4 regions of the Dyella sp. GSA-30 genome follow, and region 2 is predicted to be linked to each of the others. Evidence: predicted binding sites of a transcription regulator. Region 2 holds the regulator's gene; each other region holds the start of a gene.
The links. The regulator sigma-54, encoded in region 2, starts transcription at its own class of promoters, with help from an activator protein. The targets are predictions, from matches to a motif close to TGGCACGNGCNTTGC.

Region 1: a site for sigma-54 is predicted at 2,105-2,119, ahead of QMG46_RS21575 (flagellar basal body-associated FliL family protein). Genes of this name have one in related genera too.
Region 3: a site for sigma-54 is predicted at 1,652-1,666, ahead of glnA (type I glutamate--ammonia ligase). Genes of this name have one in related genera too.
Region 4: a site for sigma-54 is predicted at 2,118-2,132, ahead of fliE (flagellar hook-basal body complex protein FliE). Genes of this name have one in related genera too.

The regions. Positions count from the first base shown of each region.
Region 1 is NZ_AP027042.1:5,001,425-5,005,685, forward strand. Features, by position in the region: gene QMG46_RS21560 (FliO/MopB family protein) at 1-181, opposite strand, end outside; gene fliN (flagellar motor switch protein FliN) at 197-538, opposite strand; gene fliM (flagellar motor switch protein FliM) at 535-1,551, opposite strand; gene QMG46_RS21575 (flagellar basal body-associated FliL family protein) at 1,565-2,062, opposite strand; gene QMG46_RS21580 (flagellar hook-length control protein FliK) at 2,526-3,737, opposite strand; gene fliJ (flagellar export protein FliJ) at 3,798-4,220, opposite strand; gene fliI (flagellar protein export ATPase FliI) at 4,217-4,261, opposite strand, start outside.
Region 2 is NZ_AP027042.1:5,179,516-5,183,776, forward strand. Features, by position in the region: gene lptC (LPS export ABC transporter periplasmic protein LptC) at 1-104, shown strand, start outside; gene lptA (lipopolysaccharide transport periplasmic protein LptA) at 118-633, shown strand; gene lptB (LPS export ABC transporter ATP-binding protein) at 637-1,356, shown strand; gene QMG46_RS22405 (RNA polymerase factor sigma-54) at 1,526-3,001, shown strand; gene raiA (ribosome hibernation-promoting factor, HPF/YfiA family) at 3,149-3,472, shown strand; gene hprK (HPr(Ser) kinase/phosphatase) at 3,732-4,261, shown strand, end outside.
Region 3 is NZ_AP027042.1:1,031,631-1,035,891, forward strand. Features, by position in the region: gene thiM (hydroxyethylthiazole kinase) at 1-622, opposite strand, end outside; gene QMG46_RS04595 (undecaprenyl-diphosphate phosphatase) at 631-1,425, opposite strand; gene glnA (type I glutamate--ammonia ligase) at 1,713-3,122, shown strand; gene QMG46_RS04605 (GGDEF domain-containing protein) at 3,285-4,261, shown strand, end outside.
Region 4 is NZ_AP027042.1:5,008,656-5,012,916, reverse strand. Features, by position in the region: gene QMG46_RS21620 (PilZ domain-containing protein) at 1-211, shown strand, start outside; gene QMG46_RS21615 (sigma-54 dependent transcriptional regulator) at 601-2,034, shown strand; gene fliE (flagellar hook-basal body complex protein FliE) at 2,173-2,505, shown strand; gene fliF (flagellar basal-body MS-ring/collar protein FliF) at 2,577-4,261, shown strand, end outside.

The DNA.
Region 1 (4,261 bases), 180 kb from region 2:
GGCAGCGGATACGGCGACCGCCCGGCTGCGTGCGGCCCTGCATGCGACGCGTAAACCAGCCGGCGACCAGGATGACCGCGATAATGGCGCAGAGGCTGAGCACGACGCGCAGCAGCTCGGCGCCTACGTTGACATCGGAGGCCGCGGCAATCGGGGCTGCGGCTGCAAGTGCGATAAACATGCTCGGAGTCACCACTCAGCGCAGCTTGCGCACGCGCTCGGACGGGCTGATCACGTCGGTCAGGCGAATGCCGAACTTCTCGTTGATCACCACTACTTCGCCATGCGCGACCAGCGTGCCGTTGACGAACACATCCAGCGGCTCGCCCGCGGCGCGGTCCAGCTCCACCACCGAGCCCTGATTGAGCTGCAGCAGGTTGCGGATGCTGATGCGGGTGCGGCCGACCTCCATCGCCAGCGTGACCGGCACGTCCAGGATCATGTCCAGGTTGACGTCCGACTCGCCCACGACGCGGTTGATCGCTTCGAAATCATTGGTGCCGCCGAGTTCGGCGGGAGTTGCGTCGCTGTGAGTCATACCGGTGTCGTCTCCGTAAAAGTATCGGTTACCAGGCGCACGCTGCGCCGGGCCGCGGGCCCCTGATAGCGCACCGAATTGCGCCCGTTGGATTGGCCGTAGCGACCGCGAAAAATCGGCACGTCCTCGGCAAACACCGTGGACATGTCAGGCATCTGCACCGGAATCACGTCGCCCGGGCGCAGCTTGAGAAAATCGCCGATGCTGATCTGCGATTCGAACAACAGGGAGCTCAGCTCCACTTCCGCATCCATGATCTCTTCGTGCAGTGCTTCGGCCCAGCGGTCGTCGCGTTCGACGCGATCGCTCTGCACGCCGGCATCGAGCAAGGTGCGGATCGGTTCGACCATCGAATAAGGCATGGTCAGATGGATCTCGCCGCCACCGCCATCGAGCTCCACATGGAAACGCGACACCACCACGGTTTCGGTCGGGCTGACGATGTTGGCGAACTGCGGATTGATCTCCGAATTGATGAATTCGAACTGCAATCCAAGCACCGGCGCCCACGCTTCGCTCATCGCAGTGAACACTTCGTTCAACATGATCTGGATCACGCGATTCTCGGTCGGCGTAAAATCGCGACCTTCGATGCGTGCGTGATAGCGACCGTCGCCACCGAAAAAATTGTCGATGGTAGAAAACACCAGGCGCGGCTCGATCACAATCAGGCCGGTACCGCGCAGCGGCTTGATGCGTACCAGGTTCAGATTGCTCGGCACGGCCAGGCCGTGCACGTATTCGTTGAACTTGAGCATGCGTACGCCATTGACCGAGACCTCGCAGGCCTTGCGCAGCACGTTGAACACACCGGTGCGGAAAAAGCGCGCGAAGCGGTCGTTGACCATCTCCAGCGTCGGCAGGCGGCCGCGGACGATACGATCCTGCTGAGTAAAGTCGTAATCGATCGCGGTTCCGGGCGGCGGGGGCTCGTCGCCGCCCGTCTCTACCGTGCCGCCGTCCACGCCATTGAGCAGCGCGTCGATCTCTTCCTGGGAAAGCAGGTCGCTCATCGGACGTTCTCCGTCACTGCATCACAAAGCTGGTGAAGTACAGCGCGTCGACGCCGGGACGGCCGAGGCGATCGTTAAGAATCTTGCGCACGGCGTCCAGCGCCTTGGCCTGCAGCTTCTGCTTGCCCTGCACGTCGTTGAGATCGGCGCCGGTCTGGCTGCTGAAAAGCAGCACGAGCGCGTTACGAATCACCGGATCGGCATTCTTGGCCGCTTCGATCGCCGCGGGGTCGTGCGACATCAGGGTCACACCTACTTGCAGATAGGTCTGCTGCTCGTCGCCCTTGAAGTTGACGACAAACGATGGCTCCAGCGGCAAGTATATCTCGGGGGTCTTCTTGCTCGATGTCGTTGCCACGCCTTCGGCTTGGGCGCTCTGCCCGCGAAGGGTGAATAGCGCGTAGCCGCAGACGCAGGAAATCAACACTAGCGCCAGCACCAGGGTGATGATCAAACCGCGGTTGCTCGGCGGTTTGGGTGCTTCGACGACGGGGGCTTCGGCCTTGGCCATGAATAACCTCAAGTAAGGAATGATGCTGTTACCTGAGGTTTAGCAAGCGCCATGCCATGTGTGGGAATGGCTTATCTGGTGCGGTTTTGCAGTGACCGGGGGGATTTATTGACGCGTGGCGTGGCGATGACGCGAAGGGTGGTGACGGTTTTTCGGCGGCGTCGGGAATTGGACCTGGGGTTTGGGGCCGGGGTCTTGGTCGCAGCTGAAGTCGCTCCTACAAGCTGGCAGTGCCTGCTGAGTTTGTAGATGTGATTTTAGGGAACCCCGAAAACTCTTCCTACTCGTCATTCCGGCGCAGGCCGGAACCCAGTGGCTTTGCGATAGGTTGTCGCCAGAGCCTATAAAAGTCATCTCTCTAGCGAAAACTGAAAACCGATGCCACTGGGTCCCGGCCTACGCCGGGATGACGACAATAAAAACTGAGGCTATGGGAGGCTATCTTCAGTCGCGACAGGCCAAATTAGGCAAACATATCCACCAATCCCACAGCTACCTGCCTGATCGGCGAAACCTCGACGTCCCCATCAGCACCGTCGCTACCAGCAAACGAACCTTTGCCGGAAGACGAAGAAGACCCATCTGACCCTTGATGCTGCTGCCCCACGAAGGTATGCCCCAACGAGAGGCCATGACCCGCCAACATGGTGTCCAACTGGCCCAAGGTCTGCTGCACGGCGGTCACCGCGGCCGGGTGCTGCGCGGCGAACGCTACGTCGACACGGTTGTTGTGATCGATGCTTACTTTCACTTCCAGCTCGCCCAGAGACTCCGGATTGAGCCTGATACGCGCTTCCTTGATGTCCTGCCCGCCCATCCAGGCCACTTGCTGGCCAAGCTCCTGCGCAAAGCCGCTGCTGTCGACGGATGACTGCATCTGCACAACTTGCGGTTGTGCGGTATGGGTGATGCCGCCGGGGCCGGCCGTCAAGCCGAGCATGGCGGTGATGTCGTTGTCTTTGTGGGTGGCGGTTTGCGGTAAGTCGGTCGGCGTGGCTTCGGCGGTCTGCACAGTCTTCGTTGCCGTGGTGGCAGTGGTCGTGCTCGCCTTGTTCGTTGCATTGGCGATAACGTGATGCCAATCGTCGTCACCCGCCTTGTCGTCAGCCTTGCTCTCGGTTGCACCTGCTTTACCGAGATCGGCGAGCTTGGGCATCGTGGGCAGCACGTTGGTGGGGATGCCAGCCAACTTGGCTTGCGCACTGGTGGCAGCGGGATCCTTGGTGGCCTGGGCATCGGTTGCCGGCACAGCTTGCGGCATGGCCAGAGCTAGCGCGGACATGCCCACGGGCGGTGTATTCGTAGCAGTCGGATCGGTAGCCGCGCCCTGAGCAGGCGCCGCTGACGAGTCCACCGCAGGCGCAGACTGCCCCAGCAACTGCAGCATGGTGCTGGCAAGGCTGGTGTCGTCGCTGTCGTCCTGGCTTTTGTCGTCGGTCGCACGGGCGGTCTTTTTGTCGCCATCAGCCGATGCCGTCTTGCCCTGCGCGACCGGCGTGCTGTTGTCATCGGACGCCTGGCGGTCATCGCCCTGCCTCGGCTGCTGCTGACGGCGAGCCGCATCCAGTTGACTGTCGAAACGATCGTCGCCCTGATTCTGCTGCGAAGACGGCGATGGCGAAGCCACGGGAAGCGGTGGTGTGGAAGCGACGGGCGAAGCTACGCTGGCAGTCATGGCGTCATCGTTTTGGCGAATATGGGACATAGCTGCCAGGCAGCAAGGATTGGGCCAGAGCTAACGCGGGCGCCGGTACTGCATGCGCTCGTCGATTTCCGATTGTTCGCGACGCTCTTCGCTTTTACGCTCCAGCTCGCGGTGGTGATCGATCACGCTACCGAGCGCGCGTTCACGCGCATGCGCTTCACGCCACTGCCCACCGGCCTGATCGAGCAGGCGGCGCTGCCGTTCGACTTCGCCGGTCTGCTGCACGATGGCCTGGTCAATGCGCTCGACAAAGCGCTGGCGGTTGAGCAAGGCCGTGACGTTGAGGTCGCCGCTGTCGAGTGCGTACTCGTCGCGATAACGCTTGAGTTCGCCCAGCTGCTGCTCGGCCTTGGCCAGCTTCTGCTGCTGTTCGGCCAGGCGCAGCAGCGCTTTTTCCTGGCGCTCTTTCGCCTGGTCAGCGGCCGGTTGCAAATGGGTGGCGCGGGACTTCATGCCATGGCCTCCTGAGCGATCACTTGCAGTGCCTCGATGGC
Region 2 (4,261 bases):
ATGACGTCCACGGCACATTCGTCCCGCGCCCGCGGAGTCGTCCGGTACAGCCTGCTGCTCCTGGGGCTGCTCGCGCTGCAACCGGCGCTGGCAAGAAAGGATGACCGCGACAAGCCGATGAACGTCGAGCACGCCAATTCGTTCGACGGCTTCAACGCGCCCAACAGCATCACCACCCTCACCGGGAACGTCGTGATCACTCAGGGCACGATGAAGGTCACCGGTAATCTGGCCAAGATCTATTTCGATGGCGACCAGAACGTCAGCCGTATGGTGATGACGGGTACGCCCGCGCACATCCAGCAGATCGACGATTCGGGCAACCTGATGACCGGTGACGCCACGCAGCTGGACTACGACAACATCAACGGCATTGCCGTGCTTACCGGCAATGCCGTGGTCAAGCAGCAGGGCCGTGGCGAAGCCCACGGCGACAAGCTCACCTACAACACCCAGACCAGCCAGATGAATGGCGAGAGCGGTGGCGACGGACGCGTGGCGATGACCTTCGTACCCAAGCCGCGTACCGACAAGGGCGCCAAGCCGGCGACGCCACCGGCCAAGCCTGCGAGCAGCGCGTCGGCACCGGCGCCCGCCCAATCCACGTCGACCAAGCCGCAGGGGCAACCGTAATCCATGCTTTCTGCTGAAGGTCTGCAAAAGAGTTTCCGTACCCGTCAGGTCGTGCGCGACTTTGCCTTCTCGATTCGCGAAGGCGAGGTCGTCGGTCTGCTCGGCCCGAACGGCGCTGGCAAAACCACCTGCTTCTACATGATCGTCGGCCTGATCGAGGCCGATGCGGGCTTGATCAAGCTCGACAAACAGGACATCACCGGCCTGCCGATGCATGCCCGCGCCAAGCTGGGTATCGGCTATCTGCCGCAGGAAGCCTCGGTGTTCCGGCGCCTGACGGTGTCAGACAACATCATGGCGGTACTGGAATTGCGCGAAGGTCTGGATCAGCGCCAGCGCAATACCGAGCTGGAAAGCCTGCTCGATGAGCTGAAGATCGCGCACATCGCCGAACAGAAAGGCATCAGCCTGTCGGGCGGCGAACGCCGACGCGTGGAAATCGCCCGCGCATTGGCCGCGCAGCCGCGTTACATGCTGCTCGACGAACCGTTCGCCGGCGTCGATCCGATTTCGGTAGGCGAAATCCAGCGCATCGTCCGTCATCTGAAAGAGCGCGGCATCGGCGTGCTCATCACCGATCATAACGTTCGCGAAACACTCGGGATCTGTGACCGAGCCTACATTCTCAACGATGGCGAAGTGCTATCGCGTGGCACACCGGCACACATCCTGGCCGACGAGAAGGTACGTGAAGTCTATCTGGGCCGCGAATTCCGGTTGTAATCCGAATACCTGCCCGTTTTGCAGGTGCTCGTCATGACACGACGTTTTAACGTAACCCTGATCCAAATCACATTCGACTGTACGCTCTAGCCTCCCCTGGCGACTAGGGCTATGGTCGCACCCGTTTATAGGGGTTAGGATGACCCCAGTTCATCTTTTCCCGGCTGGCATGAAAACCGGACTGCAGTTTCGCCTCAATCAGCAACTTACGCTCACGCCTCAACTTCAACAGGCTATCCGCCTGCTGCAGCTGTCGCAGTTGGAGCTGGAGGCCGAGCTGCGCCAGATTGCCGAGAGCAATCCGCTGCTCGAGTTCTCCGAAGAATCCACCGACAACGAAAACGCCGAAGACGGCAGCTTCGAAAGCGCGGTCGAAGTACCGGTGCCGTCCAGCACCAAGAGCAGCGACGATAGCGGCCCGGGCGACGACGCCGAAGCGCCAGACTGGAGCGACGGCCCCGGCGATCAACCGATCGACTTTTCCAGCAGCGGCAGCGCCAGTTCCAGCCGTAGCAACGGCAATGGCGACGAAGACGGCTTCGAGCCGCAAAACGCCGCGCCGGAAACGTTGCACGAACACCTGATGTGGCAGCTGAATCTGACGCACATGACGCCGCGTCAACGCACCATCGCAACGGTGCTGATCGATGCGGTCAACGCCGACGGTTACCTCAGCGAAGGCCTGGAAGCCGTCGCTGCCGCCATTCCAGCCGATTTGAAGGCGAGCCTCGACGAAGTCGACGGCGTGCGCCGCCTGCTGCAGCGTTTTGATCCGACCGGCGTGGCGAGCCTGGACTTGCGCGATTGCCTGCGGGTGCAGCTGGAACAGTTCGACCCCGACACGCCGCATATCGAACTGGCGCTGCGTATCGTCGACAACGAACTCGAATTGCTCGCTCGCAACGACGTCAGCAAGCTGGCGCGCCGTCTGCGCGCCGAGCCGGAAGAGGTTTCCGCCGCGTCCATGCTGATCCGCAGCCTGGATCCGCGCCCTGGCGCGTCGATGGACCCGACACCGGTGGAATACGTTGCGCCCGACGTGTACGCACGCAAGGACGGCGGCCGCTGGCGCGTAAGCCTCAATCCCGATTGCCAGCCGCGCCTGGGCCTCAACCAGCACTATTGCAACATGATCGCGCAGGCCCGCGGCGAAGACGCCAGCTGGATGCGCGGGCAACTGCAAGAAGCGCGCTGGCTGATCAAGAGCCTGGAGTCGCGCGCGGAAACCTTGCTCAAGGTCGCCGAAGCCATCGTGCGGCGGCAGAGCGCCTTTCTCGACTACGGCCCCGAAGCGATGCACCCCCTGGTGCTGCGCGAAGTCGCCGAAGAAGTCGGCATGCACGAATCGACGATTTCCCGCGTGACCACGCGCAAATACATTCATACGCCGCGCGGAACGTTCGAACTCAAGCACTTTTTTTCCAGTGGTGTTTCCACCGAAGACGGCGGCAGCGCATCGGCCACGGCCATTCAGGCGATGCTGCGCAAACTCGTCGACGCGGAAGACACACGCAAACCTTTATCGGACCAGGCGATCGCCGAAGAATTGCGCCGCAAGGGCATTCAAGTGGCGCGTCGCACGGTTGCCAAATATCGGGAGGCCATGCGCATACCAAGTTCGAGCGAGCGCCAACGCGCCAATTGATCGGTACGTGAGAAATAAATTCGCGCTTGCGGGAACTTGATCGCGCCAGGAATGTTCCCAGCTTATGACTGATGGTGTTTCCTCGACACCCGAGGATGCATCCAACCCAAGCCGCGAAACGCGGCCAGCATCATGAGGAGGCGCAACATGCAATTCCAACTCAGCGGTCAGCAGATCGAAGTCACCCCGGCCCTGCGCGAGCACGCTACCGCCAAGCTCGACCGCCTTACCCGCCTCGACGAAAAGATATTGAGCCTCAATATCGTTCTCTCGGTCAGCAAGCTGCAGCAGAAAGCCGAAGGCAATCTATCGGTCAATGGCAGCGTGCTCCACGCCGAGGCCGTCGAATCAGACATGTATGCCTCCATCGATGTCCTGTTCGACAAGCTCACCGCGCAATTGCGCAAACACCGCGACAAGATCTGCGACAAGCACCAGCGTGAAGTGCGCGCTGAGCGGCAGTACGGTTGATCTTCTGGGGGCCGGCTAGGCCAAGAGCCCCCTCACCCCGCCCCTCTCCCCCCGGCAAAGCCAGGGGAGAGGGAGCAAAACCCGGTCCTCTCCCAGCCCATGCCTTGCGCCCCGGTATCTTTCGGGGCGCGTCCTTGTGCTGCAGGGCACAAATGGATCCAAACTGGCACAATATCGCCAGGTGCCGCTCGCGCGGCCAAAGGGACTCCGCTTGGACCGCCTCACCGCTCGACAACTCTACGATGGCGTACACGAACGCATGGCCTTGCGCTGGGTGTCGGGCATGCGTGGGGAAGCGCGCGTGCTCGAACATGGCGTCACGATCAGCCGACGCCCGTCGCTGATCGGTTACCTGAACGTCATTTACCCCAACAAGATCCAGATCATCGGCACGGAAGAGCTCAACTTCCTCGATGGGCTGGATTCGCGCCAGCGCTGGGAAGTGATCAACAAGATCGCCGCTTACCAGCCGGTAGCGATTATCGTGACCAAGGATCAGGCGATCCCGTCCGATCTGCGTGAAGTGGCCGAAGAGACCAATACGCCCTTGTGGATCAGCTCCAAGCGCGGCCACGAGCTGCTGACCTGGATGCAGTACTACTTGGCGCGCATGCTGGCCCCGCGCATCACCTTGCACGGGGTTTTTCTCGAGGTCTTTTCGATCGGCGTGCTGATTACCGGCGAGTCCGGCTCGGGCAAGAGCGAACTGGCGCTGGAACTGATCAGCCGCGGCCATCGGCTGGTGGCCGACGATGCCACCGAATTCACGCTGATCGCGCCGGATGTCAT
Region 3 (4,261 bases), 1.4 Mb from region 2:
CCATCACGCAGGTCTGCGTGCAGCCCATGGCGGTCACGCGCGGCATCCAGGGCGAGCCGCCGGCAAAGCGCAGGCTGCGCTCGCCATCGGTAAGAAAGTCGACCTCGCCGGTGACGGCGACGACGGTGCCTTGCTCGCGCGCAAAGCGCATGGCGCCAGCTTCGGCCGCTTCCACTGCGTCGCGACTGTCCACGCCCTGCGCGCGACTGACGCTGCCACTCAAGGCGAGCATCTCGGAGGCATTGCCGCGTATCACGGCCGGGCGATGTTCGAGCAGACGCATGACGGCCTGGCGTCGGAACGCCGTGGCCTGATGCGCCACCGGATCGAGCACCCATGGCTTGCCGGCTTGTCGTGCGGACGCTGTGGCGGCCAGCATGCCGGCCAGCCAGTCCGACGAGAGGGTGCCGATGTTCACGGTCAACGCGTCGGCGAAGGCAGCAAATTCACCGGCTTCTTCTTCGGCATGCACCATCGCCGGCGAGGCACCGATGGCCAGCATCGCGTTGGCGGCCATGTTCATTGCCACGAAGTTGGTGATGCACTGCACGAGCGGCGCGCGTTCGCGCACCGTGCGCAGCGCGGTGGCCATGGTTGCCAGCGGATAGGACATCTCGCTCATGGAACGACTCAGGCGCCGCGCATGAACAGCAGCAATGCCAGGCCCAGCACGATGCGGTACACCGCAAATGCGGTGAAACGATGGCTGCGGATATAGCCGAGCAACCACTTCACCGCGATAAAGGCCACGATGGCCGAGACGATGAAGCCGACGATCAGCGCGGTCCAGTCCTCGTGCGCAACGCCGTCATGCTTGACCACTTTGAGCAGCTCGTAGCCGGTAGCGGCGTACATGGTCGGGATACCGACCAGGAAGGCGAACTCGGTGGCGGCCGCGCGATTGCTGGTGCCGACAAGCATGGCAGTGAAGATCGTCGCGCCCGAACGCGAGGTGCCCGGGAATACGCCGGCCACCATCTGCGCGACACCGACCAGGATCGCGACCGGCCAGGTCACGGCCTTGCGATCGACCTGCCGCGCGGCGATCTGCTCGGCGGCGATCATCCAGAAACCACCGATCAGTAGCGCCCAGGCAATGGGGGTAATCGTCTCAGGCAGCTTGAAGCCGTAATGAGTCACGATCAGGCCAAGCACCGCGGTGATCGCGAAGGCGACGATCAGCTTCATCAGGTAGTCGCGGTTGTCGCGGTCGCCCAGTTGCGTGAACAGCTGCCAGATGCGCTTCCAGTAGATGAACGTCACGGCGAGGATCGCGCCAGCCTGGATGCCGACATTGAACAGGTCCGAGCGTTCGCCCAGGCCGAGCTTCTCGGCGATCAGCAGATGGCCCGTGCTGGAAATGGGCAGGAATTCGGTAATGCCCTCGATGATGCCGAGCAGGATGACGTTGATCAGGTCGCTCACTGTGCTGCAACTCCGTTATGCGATAAGACTGGCGGGCTTGCGCCCGACACGAAGCGGCATAGCTTACGTGGTCTATATGGCGCGAGGCTGGCAGAAGAAGGGTTGTGATCGGCAACTGTTCATTGCTCTGATATGGTGCAATGATCGCTCCAATCTGGTGCCTACGGATGCCTGAGATAGGCCGTCACCATGCTTTAACTGTCTGATTCAAAAGCGCTACACTGCCTGGCACAGCTGTTGCTAAAACGTTGCATCTTTTCCCGCTTATCAGCCCCCGAGGTCCGTCCATGTCCGCTCAGAAAGTGCTCGACCTGATCCAGGAACACGAGGTCGAGTTTGTCGACCTGCGTTTTGCCGACATGCTCGGCAAGCATCATCACGTCAGCTTCCCGGCCCACGCCATCGACGAGTCGACGTTCGAAGACGGCAAGATGTTCGACGGTTCGTCGATCTCGGGCTGGAAGGGCATCAACGAGTCGGACATGGTCCTGCTGCCCGATCCGGATACCGCCTACCTCGATCCGTTCAGCGCGCACACCCAGCTTGTGCTGCATTGCGACGTGCTCGAGCCGAGCACCATGCAGGCCTATGGCCGCGACCCGCGCTCGATCGCCAAGCGCGCCGAAGCCTATATGAAGTCCACCGGCATCGCCGACACCGCCTTCTTCGGCCCGGAACCCGAGTTCTTCATCTTCGACTCGGTGCGCTGGCAGAACGACATGGGCCGCGTGTTCTATGAAATCGGCTCCGAAGAAGCCGCCTGGTCGTCGCGCTACAAGTACGACAACAACAACACCGGCCACCGCCCGGGCGTGAAGGGCGGCTACTTCCCGGTCAGCCCGGTCGACTCGCTGGGTGACCTGCGCGCCGACATGTGCAAGGTGCTCGAGTCGCTGGGCCAGGTGGTGGAAGTGCACCACCACGAAGTGGCCAATGCCGGCCAGTGCGAAATCGGCGTGCGCTTCAACACGCTGGTGCAGAAGGCCGACGAGTTGATGACGATGAAGTACGTCATCAAGAACGTCGCCCACCAGAACGGCAAGACCGTCACCTTCATGCCCAAGCCGATCGTCGGCGACAACGGCAGCGGCATGCACGTGCACCAGTCGTTGTCCAAGGACGGCACCAACCTGTTCGCGGGCGACCTGTACGGCGGCCTGTCGCAGACGGCGCTGTGGTACATCGGCGGCATCTTCAAGCATGCCAAGGCGATCAACGCGTTCGCCAACTCCACCACCAACAGCTACAAGCGCCTGGTGCCGGGTTTCGAAGCGCCGGTGATGCTCGCCTACTCGGCACGCAACCGTTCGGCCAGCTGCCGCATTCCGTTCGTGTCGAGCCCGAAGGGCCGTCGCATCGAAGTGCGCTTCCCCGATCCGATGCAGTCGGGCTATCTGACCTTCACCGCGCTGATGATGGCCGGCCTCGACGGCATCATCAACAAGATCGACCCGGGTGCGCCGGCCGACAAGGATCTCTACGATCTGCCGCCCGAAGAAGAGAAGAACATCCCGCAGGTCTGCTCCAGCCTCGACGCCGCGCTCGAAGCGCTGGACAAGGACCGCGACTTCCTCAAGGCCGGCGGCGTGTTCACCGACGACTTCATCGACGCGTACATCGCGCTGAAGATGCAGGAAGTGACCCGCTATCGCGCCAGCACGCATCCGCTGGAATTCCAGATGTATTACGCGATCTGATTGTTCGCAAGCTTGACGCAAGGACGGGCGCTTCGGCGCCCGTTCTCGTTTTTTACCGCCCGTTTGGTAGCCGTGTGCGGGCGGGCATTGCAACTTGCGCCGACAGAAGATGAAATGAACCCATCTGGCTTATCGGCCGCCGTCCGCATCGACAGATTCAAGATGACGCGCTCAGAACACTATGCTTCTTCCGCCCATTTCCTGGGTGTCGTCGCCAGCTCCGTAGCTCAGGCCAGATCGCTGGAAGAGCTGGTGCGGCCGTTGCTGGAATTGTTGCAGACCGTCACGGGACTCGAATCGACGTATCTGACGACGATCGATGAAGCCAGCGGCGTGCAGCACATTCTCTTTGCTCGCAATACGCATCGCCTGGAGATTCCCGAAGGCTTGTCGGTGCCTTGGGAAGCAACGTTGTGCAAGCGCGCCCTGGAAGAAGGGCGTCCTTATACCGACGACGTAGCCAACTGCTGGCCCGACTCCGGCCCGGCGCGCGAACTGGGCATCGCCACGTATGCGAGCACGCCGGTACGAACGGGCGATGGCGAGCTCTACGGTACGTTGTGCGCTGCCAGTGACGAACGCAAACCACTGGCCGATGGTGCGGAACAGGTGCTTGTCATGTTTTCGCGCCTCATCAGTGAACAGATCGAGCGCGAACGTCTCGTGCAAGCGTTGCAGAACGCCAACGATACGCTTGCCGTCAGCGCGTTGACCGATGCCACGACGCATTTGCCGAACCGTCGCGCGCTGATGAGCGAAATGAATCGCCGGCTGGATACGACTCGCGCGAACGGCCAAGCTCTGCTTATCGCTTTTATCGACCTCGATCACTTCAAGGCGATCAACGACCAGTACGGGCACGACGTGGGCGATCGTTTTCTCGCTGCCATCGCCGGCCGTTTGCAGGGCGCGTTGCGCGAGGGAGACTTCGCCTGCCGCCTGGGCGGCGATGAATTCGTGGTACTGGCCAGTCCACGTCGCGAGGATGCGCAGAACATGGCCAGGCTGTTGCGCGACCGATTGCAGCAGGCCACTACCGGTCATTTCGGCTTAGATGGGCGCGGGATCGACTATGCCGGGCCAAGTATCGGCGTCGTTGTCGCCGAACAGGACGATGTCGATCCCGACCTGCTGCTCTC
Region 4 (4,261 bases), 170 kb from region 2:
AGCGAACGGTCCTCTACTGCTTCGCCTGCATATCGATGCCTGCCGCGCTTTGCCGCTGGAATTGCCGGTCCGTCAACATCCTGGCGCCGATCAGGGCTCGACGTTTCTGGTGTTCGAATCGCTGGGTGAGGCAGTGAATGACGGGCTCGAGCGTTTCGTGTTTCGTCACCATCGTCGCAAAGTGGCCGAAGCGCGTCAGTCACTGACCTGACAAGAACTTCGTCACGCGCTGAATGTGATTCACTCCCGGCAACCTCATGTGATGCTCATCACACTATGAGCAGTCGGTCGAAACCAATTACGTGGCCTGCGACAAGTTCCTGACAGCCAATTTGGCTGTCCAAGTGGCCGAGTAGGCAAAAATTTTCTCAGTAAAATCATACAAATACTTGGCCTTGTAAACGTTTCCAGTGATGCGGCCGTCACGATCTAACGGCAAATCCCTATGAACTCGGGCCGGACCACGCAGTAATTTTGGCGCAGGTCTTGCCACTGCCTCCCAGTGTCGGCGACGGATAGTCGACACGGGCAAGGGGGATCGACGCGCGACAACGGACGTGGCGTGAACGATGAGTACAACAGTTGGGAACTGCAGCGATTATGGATACCGCCGACTTTCTGGTGATTGAATCCGATCAGGGGCGAGCTGACGCAGTCATGTCGGCGCTTCATTTCTTGGGCTACCGCCCGCAGCTGGACTCGGAACTATCCGAGCAGAGGGCAGCTGAGCAGGAATGGCGGGCGGTCTACGTCGGTCACGTGGTCGACGACAACAAGCTGCAGCGGCGCCTTGGCGCACTCGGCGGACAAGCTGGTGCGATTCCGCTGCTGCTCGCGTCCGATTCGCCGCAAACCATCCGGCTCGCCGGCAACGACTCACCGTTCGCCGGTCGGGTCGAGCGGCTCGAATTTCCGCTGCGCTACGAGCAGGTCGCCGAGGCGATGCGCAGCCTGCATGCACGACAGATCAGCGCCGCCCAGGGGCGAGCCCGCTTTGTCGGCCGCTCATCGCCGATGGGTCGCGTCAATGCGCTGATCCGTCAGGTGGCCCCGTTCGATTCCAGCGTGCTGGTGTTGGGCGAGTCTGGCACCGGCAAGGAAATGGTGGCGCGTACCATTCACGATTGCTCGCCACGTCGCGACCGTCCTTTTGTGGCGATCAACTGCGGCGCGATTCCCGCCGAATTGCTCGAAAGCGAATTGTTCGGCCACGAGAAGGGCGCCTTCACCGGTGCTATCAGCACCCGCAAGGGCCGCTTCGAAATGGCCGAGGGCGGCACGCTGTTCCTCGACGAAATCGGCGACATGAGCCTGCCGATGCAGGTGAAATTGTTGCGTGTGCTGCAGGAGCGCATGTTCGAGCGCGTCGGCGGCAACAAGACCCAGCGTTGCGACGTGCGCATCATCGCCGCCACCCATCGCAACCTGGAGCAGGCGATCGCCGACGGTCGCTTCCGCGAAGACCTTTTCTATCGCCTGAGCGTGTTCCCGCTGGAGATGCCCGCCTTGCGCGAGCACCTGGACGACCTGCCCGAGCTGATCGAGGAGTTCAATCAGCGCCTGCTGCGCCGCGGCCTCGACGGCGTTCGCTTCAGCAACGGCGCGATGCATGCGCTGCGCAGCCACAGCTGGCCGGGCAATGTGCGCGAGCTGTCCAACCTGGTCGAACGCCTGGCCATTCTTTACCCGCATGGCGAAGTGCGCGCAGCCGACCTGCCGGAGAAGTACCGCGGCACGGTCAGCAGCGATGAAGTCGGCGGCGTGGCACTGATGTCGCTGATGGACGACCGTCATGTGATCGGCACCCCCATGGGCGCCACGCAGACCATCGACTCGGCGGTGCAGCTGCCCGAAGGCGGCCTGGATCTGAAGGATCACCTGGCCGATATCGAGATCGGGCTGATCCGTCAGGCGCTTGACGCCACCGACGGCGTGGTGGCGCACGCGGCGAAGCTGCTGCGCATGCAACGCACGACGCTGGTGGAAAAACTGCGCAAGTACGGCTTGCAGCCGATGTTGTCGGTACACGGGTAATCGCACGAGAGTGCATGTTTTTAGGGGATTTTACGGTGTGACGGGTAAGTCGTGTGACGCATCTTCGACACGCGACGTAACACTGGCACGGCTTGTGCTTTTAACACCTGTGAACACCCATAGCGTTGGAATTTCGACATGAGCCAGATCGACGTCAATAGCCTGCTTTCGCAAATGCGCCAGATGTCCACGCAGGTGCGCATGCCCGAGACGAGCTTCAGCAGCACCACGCCTGCCGCCAGCCAGGGCATGGATTTCGGCGCATTGCTCAAGCAATCGATTTCGGCGGTGGGCAATACGCAGATGCAGGCCGGCCAGATGGCGGCGAGCTTCGAACGCGGCGACCCGGGCTCGGACCTGGCGTCCACGATGGTGCAGATGCAGAAAGCCGACCTCTCCTTGCGTGCGGTCACCGCGGTGCGCAGCAAGCTGCTCGATGCCTACAAAGACATCATGAACATGTCCATGTAATCGATCCATGCAATCGCCGAACAAGAGCCGTACATCCTTCGTCAACCCAAGCTAACGATTGAGCCCAATTCATGGCCGACTCCGCCATCGCGCAACCCGCCAATAACGGCGCGCGCCTTGACCCACTCAAGCAGATCGCCCGCAGTCCGGCGACGCGCCAGCTTATGTTGCTGGTGGGCGTGGCGCTGGCGGTGGCGATCGGCGTCGGAGTCGTGCTGTGGTCGCGCGGTCCCAACTATGCGCTGCTATATGCGGGGCTGGATTCGAAGGATGCCGCAGCAGTGACGCAGGCATTGCAGGCGGCCAACACACCTTACACATTGAGCCCGGATGGCAGCTCGATCTCCGTGCCCGCTTCCGACCTGGCTGCGGTGCGCCTGAAACTTGCCTCACAAGGTCTACCGCAGGGCAGTGCGGGCACCGTCATGCCGGGCGCCGATTCGCCGTTTGGCATGAGCGATCTGGCCGAACGGACGCGCTATCAGCAAATGCTCGAAACGGATCTGGGCAATACGATCGGCGGTTTGCAGTCGGTGCGTTCGGCTCGCGTGCATCTGGCCTTGCCGAAGCCGTCGGCATTCGTTCGCGACAATCGCCAAGCCAGCGCGTCGGTGTTGCTTACCTTGTATCCCGGCCGCCAGCTCGACCAGAGTCAGGTCGCGGCGATCGTGCACCTGGTTGCCTCCAGCGTGCCGGAACTCGACGCAAAGCAGGTGTCGATCATCGATCAACAGGGGCAGTTGCTGACGATCAGCGATCCCGACAGCGCCAGTGCGATTGGCGATAGCCGTCTGCGCCTGGCCACGCGACTGGAAAATACCTATGCGCAGCGCGTCGAGGATCTGCTGACGCCGCTGGTCGGACCGGGCCGCGTTCGTGCCCAGGTGTCGGCGGAGATGGATTTCAGCCAGACCGAGAAAGCGACCGAAACGTACGACCACGAACATCCCGCGCTGCGCAGCGAGCAGACCAATAGCGAGCAGCGTCACGATGTCGCACAGAACAATGGCGTGCCGGGTGCATTGAGCAACCAGCCGCCGAACACGGTGGCGCAACCGACAGCGGCACGTCCGAATGCCGGCAAGCCCGGCGCGACCAACGCTGCAACGGCGCAAGCAAGCGCACCGAGCGAAGCTTCCAGCAGCGCAACACGCAACTACGAACTCGATCGCACGGTCAGCCATGTCAGTGATCCGGCGGGCCGTCTCGCACGCTTGAGCATCGCGGTGCTGGTCGACAACAAGCCGGTCGGCGCGGATCCGGCCAAGAGCGTGCCGTTCACCGCGCAGGAATTGCAGCATCTGACCGATCTGACCAAGAACGCGATCGGCTTCGACGAGAAGCGTGGCGACTCGGTTAGCGTGATCAACCAGCCGTTCCACCAAAGCCCGGCTGACGAGAAACTCCCGCAGGAGCCGTTCTGGCAGCGTCCGGGCATGATGGATCTGATCAAGCAGGGCGTCGGCGTGCTGATCGCTCTCATCGTCGGCTTTGTCTTCCTGCGTCCGATGCTGAAGGGCCTGCTCAAGGGGCCATCGCCAGTGATGCAGCCGGCGCTTGCCGGGCCGATTCCCACGGTGTCGGTGCGGTTGACCGATGACGACGACGACGGCGACCAGCCAGCACCGGAATCCGGGCGTAGCCGCCTGGGTTCGCCACAGGCGATGGCCTATGAACAACGCATCGGTTTGGCGCGACGCATGGTTGCCGAGAACCCCAAACAGGTGGCGCAGGTAGTGAAGAATTGGGTGGGCGA